3 regions of the Clostridium facile genome follow, and region 1 is predicted to be linked to each of the others. Evidence: a T-box and tRNA genes for the amino acid it is inferred to sense, from the RefSeq annotation. Region 1 holds a T-box; the other regions hold tRNA genes.
What was found. The T-box of region 1 lies ahead of pheS (phenylalanine--tRNA ligase subunit alpha). A T-box ahead of a tRNA ligase gene usually reads a tRNA of that ligase, here a tRNA-Phe.
Positions count from the first base shown of each region.

Region 2: it has a tRNA-Phe gene. The T-box ahead of pheS (phenylalanine--tRNA ligase subunit alpha) is inferred to sense a tRNA for this amino acid. The anticodon was not compared.
Region 3: it has a tRNA-Phe gene. The T-box ahead of pheS (phenylalanine--tRNA ligase subunit alpha) is inferred to sense a tRNA for this amino acid. The anticodon was not compared.

Region 1 covers NZ_JACOQK010000001.1:2,074,415-2,080,353, reverse strand. Annotated here, with positions in the region: gene H8Z77_RS08685 (AraC family transcriptional regulator) at 1-528, shown strand, start outside; gene H8Z77_RS08680 (peptidoglycan DD-metalloendopeptidase family protein) at 688-2,433, opposite strand; gene H8Z77_RS08675 (S-ribosylhomocysteine lyase) at 2,634-3,092, opposite strand; gene H8Z77_RS08670 (DUF6106 family protein) at 3,105-3,680, opposite strand; T-box leader at 3,897-4,125, shown strand; gene pheS (phenylalanine--tRNA ligase subunit alpha) at 4,211-5,230, shown strand; gene pheT (phenylalanine--tRNA ligase subunit beta) at 5,280-5,939, shown strand, end outside.
Region 2 covers NZ_JACOQK010000001.1:1,174,553-1,180,491, forward strand. Annotated here, with positions in the region: gene H8Z77_RS04920 (DUF1266 domain-containing protein) at 471-1,451, opposite strand; tRNA gene H8Z77_RS04925 (tRNA-Cys) at 2,906-2,979, opposite strand; tRNA gene H8Z77_RS04930 (tRNA-Gly) at 2,987-3,062, opposite strand; tRNA gene H8Z77_RS04935 (tRNA-Phe) at 3,095-3,170, opposite strand; tRNA gene H8Z77_RS04940 (tRNA-Asp) at 3,213-3,289, opposite strand; tRNA gene H8Z77_RS04945 (tRNA-Val) at 3,293-3,368, opposite strand; gene hslO (Hsp33 family molecular chaperone HslO) at 3,460-4,338, opposite strand; gene H8Z77_RS04955 (class I SAM-dependent DNA methyltransferase) at 4,338-5,087, opposite strand; gene H8Z77_RS04960 (YerC/YecD family TrpR-related protein) at 5,084-5,374, opposite strand; gene lysA (diaminopimelate decarboxylase) at 5,734-5,939, opposite strand, start outside.
Region 3 covers NZ_JACOQK010000001.1:146,793-152,731, reverse strand. Annotated here, with positions in the region: gene asnA (aspartate--ammonia ligase) at 1-298, shown strand, start outside; gene H8Z77_RS00585 (glutamine synthetase III family protein) at 320-2,401, shown strand; gene H8Z77_RS11660 (GIY-YIG nuclease family protein) at 2,689-3,522, opposite strand; tRNA gene H8Z77_RS00575 (tRNA-Gly) at 3,803-3,878, opposite strand; tRNA gene H8Z77_RS00570 (tRNA-Gly) at 3,960-4,035, opposite strand; tRNA gene H8Z77_RS00565 (tRNA-Phe) at 4,068-4,143, opposite strand; tRNA gene H8Z77_RS00560 (tRNA-Asp) at 4,186-4,262, opposite strand; tRNA gene H8Z77_RS00555 (tRNA-Val) at 4,266-4,341, opposite strand; gene sigE (RNA polymerase sporulation sigma factor SigE) at 4,492-5,205, opposite strand; gene H8Z77_RS00545 (sigma-E processing peptidase SpoIIGA) at 5,219-5,939, opposite strand, start outside.

The DNA.
Region 1 (5,939 bases):
GTTAGCAGTAAAACCAGTATGATATTTTCCACCCGTTCCAATGAAGAACTGTTATTTTATCTTTATAAATTGATTATTACGTATTACAATGCCCCTATTACCAATAATAGTTTGATGCGTTCTTTAATGGTCTGCCTGTTCCACGAGCTGGCGAAACAGTATCAAAAACAGGCGGATGAGCAGAGCCGTAAAGAATCAAAGGGAATTCCAATCAGTGAGATTTTGACCTATCTGGATCAGAATTACCGCAATATTAGTTTGCAGCAAACGGCGGAACATTTTTATTACTCCCCCCGTTCTTTATCCAATTTGCTGCAAAAGTATACCAACAAGAAGTTTTCTCAAATTTTACAGGAAATCCGTTTGCAAAAGGCATGTAATTTATTAAAGGATCCCAATATTCCATTGGAGAGCATTCCCCAGATTGTCGGGTATAGCGACCGGCATTATTTGGATAAGCTCTTCCGAAATGTCTATGGCGTTTCTATTTTAAAATATAGGAAAACCTATTGCCAAGAATATGAGTGATCATCAAAAATGATAGAAATTTACACATACAAAAAGGCGGCTCCAAATATTTTAAAAGAAAAATTTTATAAAAAGGAAAAACCCTTTTGATGTAAAAGAAACATCAAAAGGGTAAAATAATATACTGTTATCGAATCTAGAATTGTTTATTGTGGTTAATTAACGAGGAACATAATCAAATGGGTCTAATTTTGTTCCGTTAGAACGAATTTCAAAATGGAGATGGTTACCAGTGGATTGACCAGTTGTACCAACGTAGCCAATTTGTTGGCCGGCACTTACGGTTTGACCTGCACTAACCCCTAATCTGGATTGATGCCCATACAATGTTTGCACACCGTTGCCATGGTCAATAATGACACACAAACCATAACCAGAATACCATTTCGCTAAAATTACAGTACCGGAGGCTGCCGCGTAAATCGGAGTACCGGATGGAGCTGCCCAGTCGATACCATGGTGACCATTTCCGACACCACGGCTTACTTTACCAACACCAGAACTCAGTGGACGTACAAAATTTACACCAGATAAGCTTCCACTACCAGTAGAAGCAGGTAGTACCTTATTATTATCAGAAGTTTTTACTGGTTCTTTTGTCCCCTGCAATTTAATCTCATTTACTGGTGCGGATACTTGCGCTGTATTGGTAACAGTTTTGCTCACTTCTTCTCCGTTTACTACCTGAACCAATGCGGTAACATGGTTAATTCCATTTTGACCTGCCTGCGCAATAGAGGTTTGACCCTGATACATATTCCCATCATCTTGAGTGATGGATTGATATGGTACCTCTTCATCATATTCGACCTGTTTAGTAGCGGTTACACTTAAAAATGGAATGGTCTTAGAGATTTTAACTTGTTGTCCAATTTGGATGGTTTCCTCTGGGATTTCTGGATTTAATGCCTTAATCTCTCCAATGCTGACGGATGTCTTTTGTGCAATGGTAGTGAAAGTATCACCAGGGACAACAGTGTAGGTTTGCTCGCTTTGAACATCAGAATTAACCAGATTTAACAAATCTTCTTCTGGTACAATCGCATCCTGTAAGTATAATCCGGTTTTTAAAACAATCGGGCTTACAAAGGAAGCATCGGTTGTACCGGTTTGTTGCTGATATTCAACCAAAATATTTTCCAGGGTAGTTTCCAAGTTAGCGGAATTTGTGGTTGCACCATAAAACTGGTTATCAATATACAATCCTGTTGCAGTGGAAATATCCGTAGAGGAACAGCTAATCAGTTTGTTTGCTAATTCAGCCGAATTGACTAAATCCTCTTTTTCATGAATTTTTGTCAAAGAAAATTCTGGCTGGATGTCAAATTCAGATTCGTCATTTACATATACCATTTGTTGGGCAATCAGATCTGTCGCCTCATCAAAATCGCTTTCTTTTTCAATATAAGCAACGACTTCTCCATCGTGGGTAACAGCAATTGCATATTCTTGGCTGGTAAAGTGATGCACTACAAAGCCAAATGCTACAATAACAACAACAGGGACAACCACATTCAAAAATTTTCCAAAGGTAACTCGACCGGAATGGACTTGGTGCGCTAGGACTTGTTTTGTCCGCTGGCCTTTTGCGCCAACACCTTCAATTTCTTTCAATTCCTGATGTAAGTTGTGGATACTGCGGAATGGGGAACCAAAACCGTTTGCCACACGTTCCGCAAAACGGCCTGCTCTTTGCCAAAACCCCATAAAAAAGCTTTTGAACCACCTGCCGCATGCAAACACAGGACGCTTGATAAAACGACCAAAATGAACTACAGCAGAACTGGTATAAGTTCCGATATAAGAAAAAATAGATGATAATGTAATTTGTTTTTTAAATTGTTCAACTTCATCTGTTTCAGCCGGCAGTTTCGTTTCTGCCTCATTACAGTTGTGAAGTGCCATAATAAGTTCTCCTCATAATAAATTTGTCGGTTTTCAAAAGAAAGATTTCTAAACCGTAACAACTTATTACAATTCAGTAACAAGCTTACTCCTATTATACAATAAATTAGAAAAAATGCAACTGCAACACAAAGAATGTTTACAAAATATCAGCGTATTCTAGTAGCCTTAACTAGTTTTAATAAATAATTTTGTGCGTATTAACAGTTATATTGCAGTTGTTCTACGGAATAGTTTTCTAATTTTTCTAAAATTTGGATAACGTCCCGTTTGGCGGAAGGCAAATCATGTTCCAGATAATTTCCACATTCCGGTTCTGTTGCCCCTGGGATTTCCCCTTCAAAATCTTTGATAAACTCCATGGATTGACGAACAATTTCGATTGCGGTTTCGTGAGGTAGATTACGGGTAATAAAATAGAACCCAGTACGGCACCCCATTGGCCCTACATAAACCACATGGTCAGCATGTTCTGTGTTGCGTGCATAAGTGGCAAAAAGATGTTCTATTGTATGCATAGATGGATTAGAAAGGTAAACCCCTCCATTGGGTTTTACCATCCGGACATCATAGGTGACAATGTCATCATCTATACGAGAGATATACATACCAATCCCCAGTTTGGTGTGATCAACAGTAAAGCTGGCAATTTTTTTCATAATAGGTTCCTCCTATCTTTCGGTTTGTTCCGTAGATTCTTCTGTCTTTGTATGTTGTTCTACTATTTTTTCAATTTGCTCTGTTTGGTCTTGTTGGTGTAGGCAGTCCAATATTGCTCGGTCCATTGTTTCATCCGGGGAAATGACCAATAAGCTGGGTTTCCCAGTGCTACGGGAACGGAAACAGATATATTTATTGTTCTTATAATCGGGATGTTTTGTAGCATATAAAACCTGTTCGTAGTTGGACTTTTCTAGATTAATTCCATCTTTATTTGTATAAGAAAGAAAATCATGTACTGGACGGACAAACATTCTGTCTTGTTTCCGCTGCGCTGTTAACAGAACAGTAAATCTGCCTTCGTCTAGGGTATAATCATAAACCTGTTTGGTCTTACCTACTACCTTGCAGGCATAGTAAACCACGGCAATTGCTACAATATATCCGATAATTGAGAATATCCCCATTTTAGAGGCAAAAAAGAAAATGCATCCAAAAATAAAAATACAAATAAAAACCAAAAGGGTTTGCTGACGTTTCTCTTTTTTGGTTACTTCCCGTTTTACTGTTTGGTGGATATAGTCCATTTTCATTCCTCCATATAGATATTCTTATAAAAAGGATTTTTTCTGACATTATGGCAGTTTATACAATATTTTAGCATAATTTTTTTATTAGTACAATAGAAATCTCTTGCCTTTACAGGAGAATCTTGTTATAATAAAAAAATAGAATTAATTTTAATAATATTGTTTTCATTAATGGTACCTATCAATGTACTATTAAAATGAGTTTTTGTTTTCACAAACACATAGACCGGGTTTTAGTAAGAATCAGAACCGCATGGCATCAGAGAGGTTTGCCACCGTCTGTAAGCAAACCACATGCCTGATTTCCGAATTTCCCCCGTGAGTGGCTCTGTTGAACTTGAGTAGGCAGTGACGGTTTGCCCCCGTTAAAGGTGTTGAGTGCCTGGCTATTTTGAGCTGGGAATCAGGGTGGTAACACGGAACCAATGGCTTCGTCCCTTATAGGGGCGGAGCCTTTTTTGTTATATGAGTTTGTGGAAACACAATTTTAGGAAAGTAAATCAAAATAAATCGAGGAGGCAAATACGATGAAACAAGCGCTGGAACAGATTAAAGCTACAGCGGAACAAGCACTGCATGCCTGTACAGACCTGAAGGAATTGGATGCCATAAGAGTAAAATTCCTAGGCAAAAAAGGTGAGCTGACTTCTATTTTAAAACAAATGGGAAAACTCTCCCCAGAAGAACGCCCCGTTATTGGACAATTGGCAAACCAGATTCGTGGGGATATTGAGCAGGATATCACAACCCGTATGGCTGAAATCAAACAAGCGGAGATGGAACGCCAGTTAAAAGCAGAAAAAATTGATGTTACCCTGCCAGGACAAAAATTCCAAATGGGGAAAAAGCATCCGTTAACCGCTGTTTTGGATGAAATTAAAGATATCTTTTTAGGAATGGGGTTTGATATTGCAGCAGGTCCAGAGGTAGAAACCGACTACTATAACTTTGAGGCGTTGAACCTGCCAAAAAACCATCCAGCACGGGATACCCAGGACACTTTCTACATTACAGATAATATTCTGTTGAGAACCCAAACATCCCCTGTACAAATTCGTGTGATGGAAAACAAGAAGCCTCCAATTCGTGTGATTGCACCAGGTCGTGTATACCGTGCGGATGCGGTGGATGCAACCCACTCCCCATTATTCCATCAAATTGAAGGCTTGGTTGTGGATAAAAACGTTACCATGGCTGATTTGAAAGGGACTCTGGAGATTTTCGTGAAAAAATTATATGGGGAAGAATCGGTTGTCCGGTTCCGTCCACACCATTTTCCATTTACAGAACCATCCGCTGAACTGGATGTTCAGTGTTTCTCTTGTAAGGGGGAAGGCTGTCGCTTGTGTAAAGGGGAAGGCTGGATTGAAATCCTTGGTTGTGGTATGGTTCACCCAAAAGTATTGCAGAACTGTGGGATTGACCCAGAAGAATACAGCGGATTTGCGTTTGGTATGGGTCTGGAACGTGTGGTAATGCGCCGCTATAATATTGACGACCTGCGTATGTTCTTTGAAAACGATATGCGTTTTTTAACTCAGTTCTAATGGAAACCAATTTAAATCAAAATAATTCCGAAATAGGAGGAAGATCGTAATGAATTTGTCCGTGAAATGGCTTTCTGACTATGTGGATGTAGACGTAACCCCAAGGGAATTCTCCGAAGCGATGACTATGTCCGGCTCCAAAGTAGAAGGCTATGAAATAGAAGGGGAAGAAATCTCCAAAGTTGTAGTAGGAAAAGTATTATCCATTGAAAAACACCCAGATGCGGATAAACTGGTGGTTTGTCAGATGGAAGTTGGCCAGCCAGAACCAATCCAGATTGTAACAGGTGCCACCAATTTAACTGTAGGAGATTTGGTGCCAGTTTGCTTGGATGGTGCAATCCTGCCAGGGGGTAAAAAAATTAAAAAAGGAAAACTCCGTGGCGTATTGAGCCAGGGGATGATGTGTTCTTTAGGGGAATTAAAACTAACCAAGAACGATTTCCCTTATGCCATTGAGGATGGTATTTTTGTATTGCAGGAAGATTGCCAGATTGGCCAGGATATCCGGGAAGCAATTGGATTAAACGACACCTGTGTAGAATTTGAAATTACCTCCAACCGTGCAGACTGTTTGTCCGTTTTAGGTTTGGCAAGGGAAGCAGCAGCAACATTTCAAACACCATTGCATTGGAACAAACCAGAAGTAAAATCCTGTGGTGGTGATATTAATGATGAATTGAATGTAACAGTGGAAAATACCGACCTC
Region 2 (5,939 bases), 900 kb from region 1:
TACTTCCTTATCGCTGTAAAACCAACTGTTTATAGGGTTTTTTTGAATTTTCTAAAGTATGTTGCTATTTTTAGGTTCCCGCTAATTTTGAAACTTATTTTTCATTTACTAAACTTTTATTGACCATCGATTAAATCACTATGCTTATTCGATGTCAATCAAAACCACCACTCAACTGATGGCTTACACAGGGACTATTATTGGATTATAACCTATGATATCAATGGCATTTCGACCAAATAATACCATTTTAATTACCTATTTTTTCATATTGCCTTTTTTCGGTCCGCAAAAAATTCGCCGTTATGATTGTTGTACTACTTTTTCCCGATAAAAGCCAGAAGATTTTCTATATCTAAAGATATTATTTAAAAAAACCAGAGATAATATCTCTGGTTTTTTATCATTAGATATACAAATCAATACCGTTCTTTTTTGTGGTAAAGATATCAATTTGGTTTATCTGTGCATTAATTTAATCGTTCTGGCCACATGGCAGTAGTCCATTTACCTTGTGGGCCAAACAAAAATTGTACCATATTAATATTAATATTTAAGAAGTTCTCTAACATGGTTTCTTGCATTTTATCTTGGCGGAACATAAAATAAGTAGCACCACACAATAAGCTGACAGCGTATTCTTCCCAGGAATGGTAACGTGCAATAGCAAAACGTACCAACTGCTGTGTCCTTTCCCAAAATTCCTGTGGGGTAATAATACCAGCCGAACACGCTGTACGATATAATGTAATCGTTTCGTTAATATCCCAGGCAAAAAATCCTTTTTCCCCCACAATTGGACGGAAATTTTCCGCATAAGCCTTTGCTTTTAAAAAGATTTCTTTTGCTTTTGGGTTCAATTTATTCAATTCAAAGGATGGCGTACCGCTCCAAAAATGCAAAAAGTCCTCATATTCTGCACCGGAAGTAAATAAAAATCGCCAAGTTTTTTCTAAAGATTCTTTATCTACAACACCATACATTTTTCTAAGATGGTCTCGAATCATCTTCTGTTGATTTTCGTCTTTGGTCAAAAATAAGTTATCATAACCGGGGTGACCTGGAATACCCGGTACTTTACGGCAAGTAGAAACTCCGCCTAATAACAAAGTAAATTGGCGATTTGTCACCATTTTTCGGTTTTCATCCCGAGCAGCTTTTGCTTCAAACAATTCTTTTTGATAAGTTTCAATCTTTGCTAACAATTTTTCTGTTGTTTCTGTTCTAATTGATCCGATTTCTGGCTCTGGTTCTTCAGAAGCTGGTTCTGTTTGTGATGCTGGTTCAACAGGGGGCGTTTCTTTTGTTTCATCAGGAGCAGCAGGCTCTAACTGCTGTTCTGCTACAGTATCTGTTTCTTCTTCTGGAACTTTTGGCTGTAGTTGGTCTTGTTGTGTTACCTCAACTGAATTTTCTGCTTGTTTTGATTTTGAGCGTCTTTTGAAAAACATATGATTATCTCCTTGTAAACGTGATAAATTTATTATAACATATGTCGAACAAAAAGTCACTTATAATCGTAATATCTGTGCGTTTTGACAAATGTCAACTCCTGATTTTGCATTAAATGTACAGAATCTTCTTCTTCTTTTTGCTTTTGATAAAATATTATTCATATTTATCTTCTCTTTAATAAAATGAAAATAGTAAAAATCCCGATTAGAACTGGTATTCCATAAATAAAGAAAGTAGGAATCAGATAAACCCATAATGGAGCCGAGCTGATATATTCATGATACCACATACACTTTGACGTTATGTATATAGCCATTGCAATGATCCATAAAATTAGTATACAGCCTATTATCATAACCAAAATTTTTTTATTTTTCATAAATAGTATCTCTCTAAACCCTTTTTTATCGAAAGCCAATCAATATAAAACAAATATAACAGGGCTAAAACTGTGTTTCGTGTTCATTATTTTATATTGATATTTCTATCATAGCATGGTTTTTCAATTAAAAACTAGTATCAAAATAATTACGGCACCATAAAAGGATCATAAATAATCACTGACAAAATATTATTTTTCTATCATCCACATAATAAAGTGATCAAAACTACCAGTCATATGCTGCTTCTAGAAGGGAGGTTATATAATTAAATTTTATTATCACATACCCTGCTATCTGGTAAATAGGTAAACAACCTTGTGGTAGCAAATAATATTTTTTATTACACAAATACTTTCCTTTGAAGAGGAACCCTTTTTTCAATCCATCCCCTGGTAGATTTATTGTGCTAAAACAAGCAATCAAAACCACTAGTACGCTAGTGATTTGCTCAGTCCTCAGAGGAGTATGATCATTGTATCGCTTGCTCCACTGCTGGTAAACCAGCCCTCTTTAATGTTTTTATTTGTCTACTTTATCATAGGACAAATACACTAAGCTAGTGGATTAATTTAACCCTATAAGGGTCTATTGGAAAATGTCTCCAAATAGACTGAACTTTATTCCTTTTGCGTCACTTACCCCACGTCCCGTAAATAGAAAATCACTGCGTTAACGGCAACCTTTTATTATCACAAGATTATTGTTAACGGCTCACTTTGCCCGATGTCTGTAGCTAAAAATTTTTTATAGGATACCTCTAGAACCGGTGATTTTTCCTAAATCAAAATCACCAGTTGAACTGGTGGTATGCACTAACCCTAGAAGGGCATTTTACTGGCGGGCATCTAAAGACGCACTGAACATTCTTTCACTGCCCCGCCGCCCGTAAACGGGCACTTATGCTTCTTTCCGAGCTTGATAAACTTGCTAGATTGCTTGTTAGTAGCTCGCTTCGCTCAATACTTGAAGCTAAAGCTTTTTTACGAGGCACCTCCACCGGCATAGCCGGTGGTTTCCCTAATCAACAAAAGAAAACCCTGAATCTAAATTAGATTCAGGGTTTTCTATGGAGGCGCCACCCAGATTTGAACTGGGGATGAAGGTGTTGCAGACCTCTGCCTTACCACTTGGCTATGGCGCCATTTTATTGGAGCGGGTTACGAGGCTCGAACTCGCTACCTCCACCTTGGCAAGGTGGCGCTCTACCAGATGAGCTAAACCCGCATGTTTGCCTTCTCTTTTCAGAAAAGGTCTTTTGGTGCCTCCGGACGGAATCGAACCATCGACACGAGGATTTTCAGTCCTCTGCTCTACCGACTGAGCTACAGAGGCATTTCAGTCGCCCTTGTAATCAATCTCTTTCAGACAACTGGTTGGCGACCCGTATCAGACTCGAACTGACGACCTCTTGCGTGACAGGCAAGCGTTCTAACCAACTGAACTAACGGGCCGTATGGTGGGAACAATAGGGCTCGAACCTATGACCCTCTGCTTGTAAGGCAGATGCTCTCCCAGCTGAGCTATGCTCCCATTTATCCGCCGTCCGGGGTGTTCCCTCAAGCGACGAATATTATTATACCAGACCACTTTTTATTTGTCAACACTTTTTTTCATTTTATTTTTATTTTTTTTGAGATAATAATCCTCGCAGTTCATCTTTACTAAAATGGTAGGCTTTGTTGCAAAAATGACAGGTTACTTCTGTTTCATCCGGTCCATCAATCATATCCTGTAATTCTTCTTTTCCCAGGCTGATTAATGCTCTGGAAACCCGTTCCCTGCTACAATCACATTTATATGCAACATTGGTCTCGTCCAATACATTTGGTTCTAATCCTTGCAGTACACGCATACAAACATCCTTCGGTGTTAAGCCAGAATCAAATAATTCTGAAATAGGGGGCAATTCTTTGATATTTTTTTCAATTATATCAATACAGGATTCATCCGCAAAAGGCAATAGCTGAATAAGAAAACCCCCAGCGGATTTGACAGTTAAATCCGGATTTACCAAAACACCTAAAGCGCACACCGTTGGAATCTGCTCACTAATAGCGTAATAGCTAGTAATATCCTCCGCTATCTCCCCGGATACAAGGGGTACCTGTCCAGAATAAGGTTCTTTTAAGCCAATATCCTTAATTACACTTAAAAAACCATCCGTCCCTACAGCACCAGCAACATCCAATTTTCCTTTGCTGTTTAACGGGATTTCCACAACAGGGTTTTGCACATAAGCTTTTACATTGCCATGGCTATTTGCCACAGCGATTAAGCTCCCTGCTGGGCCGTCTGCTTTGATACGCAATGTAATACTATCCTGTTCGTTTTTTAACATATATCCCATAAGGGAAGCTCCTGTTGCCAGTCTGCCCAACGCAGCGGTAACAACTGCGGAAGTCTTGTGGATTTTTTCAATCTCTCCCACAATCTCTGTCGAGTTCAACGCAATTGCCACAGCGGAACCATCCGCTGTAATTGCCCTTACCAAATTAGACATTATTTTTGATTCTCCTTTGTTGTAACATAAATCAACCGCTGACTTGTTTCCATAGGCGGTTGTAAACTATCTTCATGATAGATTGCTTCTATTTTCAATCCTGCTTTTTTCAGCACCTGTTCCAGCTCCTGCTGGGTGTAGGCGCGTTCCTGAAAGCTTTCACTGGTACGGAAATAGCGGTCCCCTTCTTTTTCGAACAAATCCAGATCAATTTGGATGGTATTTTGGGGTAGTAAAGTGTTTTTCCATACCAAATAGACATCATCATAATCATACACAAAATTTTGGTTTCCCAACACCTGCTGGTGTTTATAAACGGTGTTTACATCAAAGACGAATACCCCATCTGGATGCAGAAACAACGACACTTTATCCACTGCCTTTTGCAATTCATCCAGCTCTGTGATGTGGTTTAAGCTATCCAATGCGCACACAGCCGCATCCACCGTCCCGTACAGGTCCAAATCCTGCATGGACTGGCAAAGATAGATGATATCCAAACCGCTTTCCATCCGTTTTTCCATGGCAACCGCCAGCATATCCTCCGAACAATCCGCGCCAATCACGTCATACCCTAGTTTAGCGAATTCCTCGGACAAAGAGCCCGTCCCACAGGCCAAATCCAGCAGGATTCCCCGTTGATGGGTGACCGACTGGATAATGCCATCAAAATACGCCGCGCGTTTTTGGTAGGAAATATCATCTGTCAGTTCATCGTATACATAGGCAAATCCTTGGTATCCACTCATTGTTCTTTTGCCCTGTCAATCGCCATGCGGTAACCGTTTGTTCCATAGCTCAAACAACGGTTTACCCTACTGATGGTTGCTGTGCTGGCGCCTGTCATTTTTACAATATCATTATATACCCTGTCTTCTGTCAGCATTTTTGCCACGTGCATCCTTTGGGACATGGCTTTTAATTCTGCTACTGTGCATAAATCCTCAAAGAACTGGTAACATTCCTCCACGGATTTTAGGGTTAAAATACATTGGAATAAATAATCCATATATTGGTCTTCTAATTTATTATTCATGGCTACCACCTTACAAAACAAAATCTTGTAAATATTTTAGCACATTAAACTGTAAAAGTAAAGGGCTGATAGCAGGATTCATAAAATTTTCATTGTATTCTTAAAACGACGTGGCCTTTTGAAAAACCAGTTGGCCATTCTTCTTTTAAATAACTTATCTAGATTGTAACCCACTTATGATTTCGTTTTAATGGCTATGCTTTTTATTACAGATATTGATTGTGTAGTAAAATAACGAAACGATTTCGGATTCATATTGGATAACGACTGATCCATTTTAGGTTCCTCCCAAACAGTTCAAAATATATAACCGGAACGATAAACGCCCTTTGAAACAATTCAAAGGGCGAATGTGTTTATTAGATATCATTGCGGATTAAATCATCCAATGTTTCCCGTTTTACAATAACGCGGCTTTCTCCCTGGGAAACCGCTACAATAGCGGGTTTCATGTTACGGTTGTAGTTAGAAGACATAGAATAATTGTATGCGCCTGTCGCCAGCACAGCTAAAATATCACCGGATTCCGCATGCTGCAATGGGACGTTTTCCCCTAACAGGTCAC
Region 3 (5,939 bases), 1.9 Mb from region 1:
GCTCATTTGGTATCCAGTATTGGAACGTGCCATGGAATTATCCTCTATGGGAATCCGTGTTGACCAGCATGCACTGGAAAACCAGCTCAAAGCTGCTGGATGCGAGGAACGTAAGAACTTTACATTCCATCAAATGTTACTAAACGGCGAACTTCCTCTTACCATGGGTGGCGGTATCGGACAATCCCGCTTATGTATGGTATTATTGGAAAAAGCCCATATTGGTGAAGTACAGGCTTCTGTTTGGCCAGAAAGTATGATTTCAGTTTGTGACAGCCATGGAATTCACCTGCTGTAATGGAAAATGGAGGATTACACTATGAAAAGTTTCGCACAAAAGTTTGGATGTAAGGTGTTCGACCAACGTGTGATGAAAGAACGCCTGCCAAAAGAAACCTATAAAAGCTTAAAAGCGTCCATGGATCACGGACGTTCCCTTGATCCAGAAATCGCAAGTATTGTGGCGTCTGCCATGAAAGATTGGGCAGTGGAAAATGGGGCAACCCATTTTACCCATTGGTTCCAGCCAATGACTGGGATTACTGCCGGTAAGCATGATAGCTTTTTATCTCCTCAAGGAGATGGTTCAATTATTTTAGAGTTTTCCGGAAAAGAACTGATTAAAGGAGAACCTGACGCTTCCTCCTTTCCAAACGGAGGGTTAAGGAATACCTTTGAAGCAAGAGGATATACCATTTGGGATTGCAGTTCCCCTGCTTTTATCAAAGAAGGTACTTTATATATTCCAACCGCGTTCTGTTCTTATACTGGAGAGGCATTGGATACCAAAACCCCATTGCTTCGTTCCATGGAAGTAGTAAATACCCAAGCATTGCGTGTTTTAAAACTTTTTGGCAACCATACTTCTACCCGTGTTATCCCAACCGTAGGGGCAGAACAGGAATATTTTTTAGTTGACCGAAAAAATTATGAAGATCGTTTGGATTTAAAAATCTGTGGACGCACCTTGTTTGGTGCAAAACCGCCAAAAGGCCAAGAGATGGATGACCACTACTGTGGCCGTATCCGTTTACGGATTGCGGATTATATGCGCCAGTTGGATGACCAGCTTTGGCAATATGGGATTAACTCCAAAACAAAACACAATGAAGTAGCGCCGGCACAACATGAAATGGCGCCTGTATTTGATTCTGCCAATGTGGCAACCGACCATAACCAGTTAACCATGGAATTAATGCGTTCTGTCGCAAAACAGAACGGTCTAGCATGCTTGCTGCATGAAAAACCGTTTGAACACATCAATGGCTCTGGTAAACACAACAACTGGTCTTTATCCACCGATGATGGCATCAACTTGTTGGATCCAGGAAAAACCCCATATGAAAACATGCAGTTTTTGATTTTTCTGTGTGCTGTTATCCGTTCGATTGATAAATATCCAGAATTGCTCCGTTTAACCGCTGCCTCTCCTGGAAACGACCACCGTTTGGGGGCAAACGAAGCTCCACCAGCAATTATATCCATATTTTTAGGAGAACATTTAACCGCAACATTACAGCATATTGCGGATGGTGTAGCAGAAGAAAAATCTTCTAATGGAGTACTCAACACAAAAGTAACCATCCTGCCAAACTTGCCAAAAGATGATAGTGACCGGAACAGAACTTCCCCATTTGCGTTTACTGGAAACAAATTTGAATTCCGTATGGTTGGTTCCTCTGCCTCTATTGCTTCTTCTAACTGGGTATTGAATACCATTATGGCAGAATCCTTGGAAACCTTTGCCGATATTTTGGAAAGCACCGATGATTTTGACCGTGATGTCCGCCTGATTGTGCATGAAACTATGTACCACCATGGCAAAGTAATCTTTAACGGGAACGGTTATTCTGAGAAATGGGTGGAAGAAGCAGAACGCCGTGGCTTACCAAACATTTCAAATTCTGTAGATGCAGCAAAGGCGTTTATCATGGATAAAAGTATCGAACTGTTCCAACGTTATGGTATTTTTACTCCAAAGGAATGTGAATCCCGTTATGAAATCATGCTGGAAAACTATATCAAAACAATCAGCATCGAAGCAAATACCATGTTAGAGATGACAAAACGTCAGATTCTTCCTGCCGCTATAAAATATGTCGGTGATATTTCCGCTTCTTATAATGAAGTGACCAGCAGTGGCGTAGAGAATAAAGCAATGTTAAAACTGGTTAACCAATTATCCTCTATGATTGACTGTGTCCATGATATTATGGAAATCCTGGAACAAGAAGTAAACGCTGCTCATACAAACGATTTATGGCAGACAGCAGTAAACTATCGTGATAAGGTCATTCCACAAATGGAGAGCTTGCGGAATTGTGTTGATGCAATGGAAACGATTACTTCTTCTGAATACTGGCCAATGCCAACCTATACCGATTTATTGTATCGAGTATAACAAAATGTAAAATGCAGCAAAAAGAAAAGCTGATTCTTATCTAAGAATCAGCTTTTTTTCAATGGTATCTAATCTCCCTGTTTTATCAAGGGAAGAAAAAGAGTCGTGCAACAATCATAACAGCGAGCTTTATAGGAACTAAAAAAGTAAAAGGTTATATAAATAAAATAGTACTATTTTAAACCCGTTTACAGGTGACAGTGCATAATATAATTCAATCCCCATAGGAATTAAGCCGATAATATCCTCTTTTAGGGGCTGTGTATCAACCAAGCGGTCTTGAGCATTTAAAGTATTTCTTTTAGTGTTTTTCCATCCTCTGTTTTCCAATACAATTTTCCATTAGAGGCACGTCCTAAAACAACCGCAGAGGCAGCGGATGGGGCATTAAACTCATAATCCTGCTCAAAAACACCATTGATAATAATCCCATCAGCTATCAATTGATTCCTCAGATTATAATAACTTTTCGCCCCTGTTGGAAAGGATGGAGCCATACGGTCGGAAATTGTGGACCCTTTTAATACAGTAAATCCACCAATACTAATAAAACCTTTTGCCGAGGCATCTGAGCTTTTACAATATAAATATGTAGTTGTACTAGTGGCTTGCGGTACTGGTGTTAATACTTTATATCCCAATGCGTTCAGCAAAATCTTTATGTTATCCATAAATTCTTCCATTGATGCGCGTTGAGATTCCTTAATGGTTGTATTATAAGTTGCCTTTGTAAGTATTTTATAGCGATTGCATTTTTTCGCAATGTGAAACAATTGATCCTCTAAATAACGCCCTAATGCTTTGTTTAAATCCCTACCGAGGAATGCAACAGCTGTATTCCAATAATATTTTTCTTTTCCCGCCTTAAAATCACTCAAATGCTGTTTTAATCTTATTAAAACATTTTCAGCTTCCCCAATATAAACAGAATCTGTCCCATCATCTTCTTGGCAGAACAAAAAATATACCCCTACTCCTTGAATATCCTCCCGTTCACATTCTGCTACTTCAGTTCTTGGGATTTTAATTGCTTTTCCATTCCAGTTGGACAATTCCGCTGTTGTTAAACTATCCGCTGTTCCATTGACAAGGAATAATTCTATTGTCTTTCCATAAGCCACAATATACTCCCCCAGTGCATTCATTCTATTCTACAAATATTATAACAGATATTCCAATAAAATCATAGAGAAGGAAATTTATCTTTATCAGATTGAACTTCCTATAGAATTACAACATCTGTAAAATATTTATCTATACTTTTCTTTACATAGATAAATTTTAATAGCAGATATTTTATGATCAATCATCTTAAAAATTGGTATCTTATCATATCCTTCTATAAAAGTTTCCTAATGAAAAAGCCTTACCCTTTATTTAAAAAGGATAAGGCAAACCATTTGGAGCGGGTTACGAGGCTCGAACTCGCTACCTCCACCTTGGCAAGGTGGCGCTCTACCAGATGAGCTAAACCCGCAAATGCTATCTTATACTACATGAAAATCGATCATAACAAATAAAAAATCCAAAGTTAAACCTTTTAACTTCGGATAAAAAATGGAGCGGGTTACGAGGCTCGAACTCGCTACCTCCACCTTGGCAAGGTGGCGCTCTACCAGATGAGCTAAACCCGCATGTTTGCCTTCTCTTTTCAGAAAAGGTCTTTTGGTGCCTCCGGACGGAATCGAACCATCGACACGAGGATTTTCAGTCCTCTGCTCTACCGACTGAGCTACAGAGGCATTTCAGTCGCCCTTGTAATCAATCTCTTTCAGACAACTGGTTGGCGACCCGTATCAGACTCGAACTGACGACCTCTTGCGTGACAGGCAAGCGTTCTAACCAACTGAACTAACGGGCCGTATGGTGGGAACAATAGGGCTCGAACCTATGACCCTCTGCTTGTAAGGCAGATGCTCTCCCAGCTGAGCTATGCTCCCATTTATCCGCCGTCCGGGGTGTTCCCTCAAGCGACGAATATTATTATACCAGACCACTTTTTATTTGTCAACACTTTTTTTCATTTTATTTTTATTTTTTTCGATTTTTTTAAACAGCAATTTTTCATCCAAAACGACAAAGCAATTTTATTAGATATTAACCCGTTCTATCTCTTTTTTCAACCTTGTGATAATCTTTTTCTCCAGCCTGGAAATATAGGATTGGGAAATTCCAATTTTATCTGCCACTTCCTTTTGGGTATATTCGTTTCCATCCACCATGCCAAACCTCAGCTGCATAATTTCCCGTTCCCTATCTCCTAACTTATTAATACAATCTACTACTAAATCCCGCTCTACCCGTTCTTCAATTCCTTTATTCACACAATCATTTTCTGTCCCCAACACATCGGACAACAACAGTTCGTTTCCATCCCAATCAATTTTTAATGGCTCGTCAATCGAAACTTCATTTTTTAAAGGATTGGTTTTCCTTAAATACATCAAAATTTCATTTTCAATGCAGCGAGAAGCATAGGTAGCTAGCTTAATATTTTTTTCAGGGGAAAATGTGTTCACCGCTTTGATTAACCCAATGGTCCCAATCGAAATTAAATCCTCAATGCCAATTCCAGTGGATTCAAATTTTTTTGCGATATAAACAACCAGCCTTAAATTATGTACAATCAACTGTTCCCTTGCCCAAGGGTCATTTTCCGATAATTTTCGAAACACAATCTGTTCCTGTTCCTTATCTAAAGGGGGCGGTAAGGTATCCGCACCATTGATGTAATGGACAGGATCCACTAGCCCTAAATATCGTAATAATTGATTCCGTTTTTTCCATAGCCATTTTAAAAACATAACCTTTCACTCCTTAATTGAATTTTGCTGGGAGGACTGCTTGAAACTCTCCATGGGAAAGATGATTCACAGTAATCCCTATCATAAAACCGCTCACCGGTTTTTCTTCTAAATAAAACTGGTCGGGGGCAAACCCTACAATAAAGCTTTCTCCTCCTACTGTCTGGAATGGAATCAGATGGAATTTTACCGCCTGCAAAAGCTCAGTGGATTGTATGTATTGACCAGATTCCAAAACCTGCTGAATGGAAGCGGGTAATAAATTTTTAACTGCCTGATATTCACAGATTACGACAGGATGTCCTGTAAATGGGTCGATTAACCGATTTCCTGTATCATAAAAAGCAGATAAATTGGCTTCTTTTTGATTCCATATAATTTTAATTTGGTATAACTCCTTGGCATGTACCCGTTTGTTCCATAAAAAACAGATTACACGTACTACAATATAAGCGACAATTGTTCCAATGACCAATGCTAATGCGGAAATGTGAAAATACGCCACACCGTTGTTCCAATACATCCCTACAGGACAGACAAATATCCAGAGTGCCATCATTACACCAGCATACAAAAAATTAACTCCAAAAAAGCCTAAGACTGTTTTAATAAAAATTCCCCTTTGTTGGTAACCAAAACAGAGCCATACCAATAATACACCAAGAATCCCTTTGATGAGGAATGTTAGCAACAATCCTGGATCGGGCAGAAAAATCATCAAGGAAAACAGGCTG